Regions from separate parts of the Arthrobacter sp. NPDC093125 genome, predicted to be linked through region 1. Evidence: riboswitches for the same ligand, from Rfam matches in the RefSeq annotation. Region 1 holds a riboswitch; each other region holds the start of a gene.
The links. Region 1 has a riboswitch for cyclic di-AMP ahead of ACIP9X_RS13870 (M23 family metallopeptidase). Riboswitches for the same ligand answer to the same signal wherever they lie in the genome.
Positions count from the first base shown of each region.

Region 2: linked by a shared signal. The riboswitch ahead of ACIP9X_RS02600 (hypothetical protein) and the one ahead of ACIP9X_RS13870 (M23 family metallopeptidase) in region 1 are both predicted to bind cyclic di-AMP.
Region 3: linked by a shared signal. The riboswitch ahead of ACIP9X_RS18630 (M23 family metallopeptidase) and the one ahead of ACIP9X_RS13870 (M23 family metallopeptidase) in region 1 are both predicted to bind cyclic di-AMP.

Region 1 covers NZ_JBIVOQ010000006.1:216,574-218,770, reverse strand. Annotated here, with positions in the region: gene ACIP9X_RS13875 (metal-dependent transcriptional regulator) at 322-1,017, shown strand; cyclic di-AMP (ydaO/yuaA leader) riboswitch at 1,161-1,405, shown strand; gene ACIP9X_RS13870 (M23 family metallopeptidase) at 1,410-2,197, shown strand, end outside.
Region 2 covers NZ_JBIVOQ010000001.1:561,331-563,527, reverse strand. Annotated here, with positions in the region: gene bioB (biotin synthase BioB) at 1-2, opposite strand, end outside; gene ACIP9X_RS02600 (hypothetical protein) at 259-1,071, opposite strand; cyclic di-AMP (ydaO/yuaA leader) riboswitch at 1,075-1,271, opposite strand; gene ACIP9X_RS02595 (GTP pyrophosphokinase family protein) at 1,428-2,197, opposite strand, start outside.
Region 3 covers NZ_JBIVOQ010000014.1:36,735-38,931, reverse strand. Annotated here, with positions in the region: gene ACIP9X_RS18630 (M23 family metallopeptidase) at 249-1,079, opposite strand; cyclic di-AMP (ydaO/yuaA leader) riboswitch at 1,085-1,259, opposite strand; gene ACIP9X_RS18625 (hypothetical protein) at 1,552-1,983, opposite strand.

The DNA of each region.
Region 1 (2,197 bases):
GGCATGGACATGAAGTTCAGCGGGGGGATCGATGACCTGCGGCCAGACTTGGCTGCCCGCGAAGGCCCCTTTTATTCTGCCTGAGACGCTGAAATCCGCGGAAACTCCGCCGTCACAGTCCAGTCATTGAGACGGCCCTGCCGTGAGACAAATTATCTGGAGTAATTCAAAATAGGCTAAGCTTTTAGAGGACGTACGGGCGGAACGCCGGTGTGCGCCGCCGCCGATTTGCGGCCGCGGTGCCGGACGCCGCAACGCCGGACGGTGGGCCCGCGATACGGTGGGACGGACGCAAGTACTGTGCTCGAGGAGCTGAGCTGAATGACGGATCTGATCGATACCACGGAGATGTATCTTCGGACCATTTTGGAGCTTGAAGAAGAGAACATCGTGGCGCTCCGGGCCCGCATCGCCGAACGCCTCCGCCATTCTGGCCCCACTGTTTCACAGACCGTCGGCAGGATGGAGCGCGACGGGCTGGTGGTGGTCTCCGGCGACCGTCACCTGGAGCTGACGGAAACAGGCCGGAAGCGGGCCACGGAGGTCATGCGGAAGCACCGCCTGGCCGAGCGGCTCCTCGCCGACGTGATCGGCCTGGACTGGGCCTATGTCCATGACGAGGCCTGCCGGTGGGAACACGTGATGAGTGAGCGCGTGGAGCGCAGGATCTACGAACTGCTGGACCACCCCACCGAGTCGCCGTATGGAAACCCGATTCCCGGGCTGGCTGCACTTGGCGGCGAGCCGTCACGGGCATTCACCGACGGCGCCATGAATCTGCTCGAAGCAATGGCCCGCTATGCCCCGGACTCCCGGGTCACCGTCAGCAGGCTGGCGGAGCCGATCCAGGTAGAGCCGGAACTGCTGCTGCAGCTGGACGAGGGCGGTATCCGGCCCGGTGCCACAGTCTCCCTGGAGCGCGTCGGCGAGTACATCTCCGTGCGGGTCCCCGGCATCGAGGGTGCCCTTGAACTCCCGCCGGAAGTGGCCGCGCATGTGTTTGTCCAGGTGGGCTGACCGTCATGGTTGACCACGCAGACCAGATGTCCGACATCAGTTGGCAGGACGACCCACGAGTTTTGCACAATGAAGATAACGGAATTATTACTGCAAGCTTTAATCGCCTATAGTTAAACGGCAGCGCCGATACTAAAGCGTTACCTGATCCGGAGCCGAACTCTGCCAGCGGATCAGTAGCTCGAAACACCTTCTGGCAGAGGCGGGGGAACCACAACCGGCCGTTCATGAACGGCCTTGGGGTGAAGTCCGCAGCGGCAAGCCACTTTCCACAGCTGGAATCTCCTGGGATACCCCTGTGCCGAAAAGCTTGCCATGGCGGACCGGGCCAATGATCTCTCTGGCCCGAATCCGACAGCTAACTTCGCAGGCTTTCCAGAGAGGAACAGTTCTTGACCATGCAGAATGCCCGGGGCCGCCGCCGCGCGACGGGCCCCGCAGCGGAGCCGCGCACGCCCGTAGCCGTCGCCGTCGAGCGACCCCGCGACGCGCAGCGCGAAGCGCGCAGGCGCCGCGGCCCCTTCCGTCAGGTCACAGACTTTGCCGCCGCCAGCGGCATGGGCCAGAAAGCCGGTGTAGCGCTGGCCGCCACGGGCCTCCTGCTGACCGTCACGGTCCCCGCCACCAGCCCCGTCATGGCGACGCCGGACCAGGGCAGTGCGCCAGCCAATGCGGCAGCGGCTACCGCCCAGCCTGAGGTTTCAGCCGAGGCAGCAGCCAAGATCGACTTCAGCCGCACCTCCGTAGCGACGGCCGGCGACCCCGAAGGAAAGCTCAAGCAGCTCCTCAGTGCCCAGTCCGCCGGCAGCATCAGCCGCGCGGCCTCAGCCGGCAGCCTCGGCCTCCCGCTGGAGACCATGGTCAAGTCTTCCCCCTTCGGCTACCGCGTGAGCCCGATCACCGGAGGCGCGGGAGAATTCCACCGCGGCCAGGACTTCGCTGCCCAGTGCGGAACGCAGGTGTTTGCTGCCGCGAGCGGCAAGGTCACTTTTGCCGGCTGGCACCCGTACGGAGGCGGCAACAGGGTGGTCATCGACCACGGCAACGGCCTGGAAACCACGTACAACCATTTGTCGTCATCGAGCGTCCGGGTAGGCCAGAAGGTCAGCCGGGGCGAAGCGGTGGCACTTAGCGGGACCACCGGCGCTTCCACTGGCTGCCACCTCCACTTCGAGGTGAT
Region 2 (2,197 bases), on a different contig from region 1:
ATTGATTTTGTTCCTTGCCTTGTAGGTGCGGATCTCTCTCAAACAGACGCTAGTTTCCAAATCGGGGCGCCATTTTGGAGGGTTTCTACAAGGAGGCAGGGCGGAAGTTTGACGGGATATGGAAGCTGTCCCCGCCGTCGAGGGAAGGCAAAACGTGCATAGGGCAGCAAAAAGCCGGCGCTCCGCTGCCCCCAAGGCAGCGCAACGCCGGCTCTGTGAGCGCACCTTATTCAGGTGCGCGGTCTTGCTTAGTCGCGGTTAGGCTGCGGGCCGCACAAAGGTGACCGGACCGGTTGCGGTGAGCCAGGACAGCGGGTGAACGATGGTCTCGTTCACGCCGTTCATGCCGCCGCTGAGCGCCTTGCCGTTTCCGACGAAGATGGCTACGTGGCCGGACTGGACAATCATGTCGCCGGGCTGGGGCGTGGAGACGACCTTGCCGTAGTTCATGAACTGCATGGGGGCGAGGTCGCCAACACGGATGCCCGAGGCGCCCAGTGCCTTCTCCACCATGGCGGTGCAGTCCTGGCTGATGCCGACCTGGGCGTAGGCCGCGGCGACCATGGAGGCGTTGATGCCGCCGGCGGCTGCGGGCGCGGGGGCCTTTGCCGGTGCCGGTGCGGACTTGACCGTGACCTTCGGCGCGGGCGCGGCCGCGGGTGCCGGAGCAGCGGCGGGGGCGGCGGCAGCAGCCTTCGGCGCTGCAGCAACCCTGGGAGCCGCAGGCGCAGCCGGCTTCTCCACAACGACGGGTGCCTTGACAACGGGGGCCGGCGTGGACTTCACGGCCGGGCGCTCGTAGGCGATGCTGACGCTGGAGCTGGCGCTCAGCGGGGCCTGCGACTGGCTGGCAGCCTCGGGAGCTGAGGCGGGGGCGGCGGCCTTCTGGGCCGGGGCGTTGGCGGCATTCGCGGCCATGGTCCCGGTGAAGGCGAGCCCCGATGCCGCGAGGACCACGGCAGCCTTGCGTCCCAGTCCTCCGGCATTTGCCGTGACTGCGCGCGATGCGGAAGCGAACGGGTTTGAACGGCCGGCCGCTGCGCGGCGGGCAGGGGTAATGCGTGAAGACATGAAGGAGCCTCTCCCGATGCCTGCGAGGTGAGCTGTCGGATTCGGATGGGAGACACCCGGCCGCGGCCTGAGGAATCAGGATCTGCGCGGCTTCACCCCAAGGCCCGCTTCGAGCGGGCCGAAAATTGGTTTCCCCGTCTCTGCCGGAAAGGTCTGCGATCGGATCCCGAGGCTGCGGCAGAGTTAGGCAATCAGCGCGGGAATGCCTTCCTCGGTGAGGAAGGCACGTCTTCTACCGTACGGGAGCCTGGAGCAAAAGTCACATTTGGGTAACAGGGGCGTGTTGTGCGAGCGATCTCAGGTTGCGCCGGGTAGGGGTGCGTCGGGAGGTGGAGTCCGCCGCGCCGCGGCCGGCTCTACTTCTTGGTCTGCCGGTAGCGTTCGATCTGCTTCAGCCGCCGCAGGAGGCTGTCGCGCCGCGGGTGCGGAACGACGTCGGGCGCTTCTGCGGTGAGGTCGATGTGCCTCGTGCCGTACTGCCACAGCAGCAGGTCATCCAGCAGCCGGTCCGGACCGGGGGAGTAGCGGTGGTCCAGGGCCTTGCGGACCTCGGTGATCCGGTTGGCGCTGAGCAGACCGGCCAGTTGCACGGTCTGGTTGAGGCCGTGGGCAGCCATGAGCTCAGCCGCCCATCCCCAGTCATCGTCCACTTTCCGGTCCACGTGCGGCAGCAGTGCGCGCCACACGTCACGGATGCGGTTGGGCGTGAGCTGGGCCGCGCCCTCGCCGTCCATGTCCCAGTAGCTGCGGACCTCCTCATAGCGCTCGTGCAGGTCAGCGAAGGCGGTCTCCACCGTTTCCAGCATGGCGGCCGTGGCCGTGAACTGCCGGTCGAAATGGGGCGTCCAGGCGCGCGGGTCCTCCGCCTTGAAGCGGATATCGTGTTCGATCTCACTCCACGCGTGCGCAAAGACGGTGCGGATCTGGCACTCGAAGAAATAGCTGCCGTTCGGCTGAACCTCAGGGTTGAAGACCTGCTGGTATTCCTTGACCACGTCGTTTTGGATGGTCCGCAGAATCAGGTGCCGGCTGGAGTAGCCGTATGTTCCGGACTCAATGGAGCCGATGTCCTTCTCGCGGTCCCCGCGGCAGTCGAAGAGCTGGCGCTGGCGCTTGATGATGTTGG
Region 3 (2,197 bases), on a different contig from region 1:
GGGGATTGCCCCAGCGGCACCACAACTGGCCCGTTTCGGCGCAGCATTCCTGCGCCGGGACGGGCCATCTTGCTCCGGCGGTTGTATAGCGGCGGTTGGTCGAGGGTCAAGCCGGGTGACCCGGGCACGGAGGCGAGGAGCTTCTCCGCGTAGGGGTGCTGCCGGTTGCGGTGGACGGTTTCGATGAACCCGTTACTCAAACTAAGCAGAACTTTCAGCAAATGCTGACAGGTCCTAGTGTCATTGCCCTAGAGGTAAGCGGCGGGGTTGACGGTCCGGTCCTTGACCATCACTTCAAAGTGAAGATGGCAGCCAGTGGAGTTACCGGTGGTTCCGACAGCGCCTATCCGACTACCCTTGCCCAGGGCTTGACCCTTCGAAACGCCGATGCTGGCAAGGTGGTTGTATGTGGTCTTCAGGCCCTTGCCGTGGTCAACTACAATCCGGTTTCCGCCACCGTACGGGCTCCAGCCTGCCTCCGTTACCTTTCCCGCAGCTGCAGCCAACACGGGCGTGTTGCATGCCCCTGCGAGATCAAGCCCGGTATGCATTTCGCCGGCGGCCCCGGTCAGGGGATTGCCGCGGAGCCCAAATGGCGAACTCACGTTCACAGAGGCGAGCGGCGCCCGTAGGCCTGCCGAAGGCGCGGAAACCCGGGCGGATTTCGGTGCCGCTTTCCGTGCCGGTTTGGACGCCGCTTTCGGTGCCGCTTTCCGCGCCGGTTTGGACGCCGCTTTCGGTGCCGCTTTCGGTGCCGCTTTCGGCGCCGGGGAGGACTCGACCTGGGGCCGATCAAAAACAAGCGACGATCCTGCCTCCGCCGCCAGGGACGGCTGGGCGGCGGGGGCGGCGGCCGCCTCGGCGCGAACTTCGCGCGCCGTCGAGATCCCGGCTGGCGCGGCGTGAGCCGTGGTGAGCACCGTCATGCCAATCATTCCGGTCACTGCCGCCGCAACAGCCAGCTGTTGGCCGCGGCCCCGCAGCGTCGGCATTGGGGATGAGGCTGCCCGGCGGCGGCCCTTGCCGGATGTACTCGAGAAAATGGCACGGCGTGGGCCGTGGTTGTCGTGGGAAGGCAAAGCGTAGATCCTCTCGACGCCGGCGAAATTAGCTGTCGGATTCGGACGAGTGGACTGTCCGGCCTCCCCTGACACGCGCCTCACGGGCATGCAATGACAGGGCCAGGCTTCACCCCAAGACGCCCAAAGGCGTCATTCGTGGGTCTTCCGCCCCCGCCTAGAGATAAGGGTTCATGTACCGCCGGCGGGGTTTGGCGAAGCGGGTACACGCATACCACGTGAGGGTATGGCTACCTCCCATGTAAGCAAGAAAAGCTTTATGTTACAAATTCGTTACTGAGTCCTGCGCGCGTCGCTATTGTGGATGAGGGCGTGATTTAGTAACTAGCCCGGTCCCTGGCGAGTAATGCACTGCCCCGCCAAACCGTAGCAACCCGCCCCGCACCCCTCCTGCTCGCGGATTTTGGACTTGCTATAGTCCCGTCCCAAGGTAGTTTCTTCTTCTGGGCAAGCCACGCCGCATTGCGCGGCCTTACCGTGGACGCGACCGGCGAGAGATACTGACGGTGCCAGCTCCGGCGGTTGCCGCCGCTGGATCCGTGCCTACGACCCAGTGCTGGTGCCACCTAACTGAGGCTTCAGGTGCAGCTCCGGATCGATGTCCGGCCAACGGCGGATCCATTCCTTTCCTCATCTGCTCGGAGTAGTCGCCGAGCTCACGGTCGGGCACATGTAGCCAGTCATCCAGATACTCCACGAACGCGTCGGTCCTCATGCGCAGGGCCTTGATTTCCGCAGAGGAGCGGTCAGCTTCGGGAGGAAGCTCCGGCAGCTGCTGGCAGTCCCGCACGAGGGCCGTTCTCCACGCGAATAGTTCCTGGATGAAGGCCTGAGCGCCCGTTGTCTGCAGCTCAACGGGCAGTATGCGGATGAAGACTTCGAACTCTGACGCAGAGTCTCGCATCTCCAGCTTCGGTCCATAAACCCGCACGCGGTGGCAGTGACTGGGTGGCCCGTCAGCATGCCGGCAGGCTAACATGCGATGTCGTCAGGCGACCTCGGGCGCTGATGGCTGTATGCCTTAGCGGCCGAGGTGACTGGCTCAGGTCGGGGAGTATCAGACGGCCTGCGCGCGTCGACGGCATCTATCTTCAACCTCAGTGGGCTACAAGTCATGT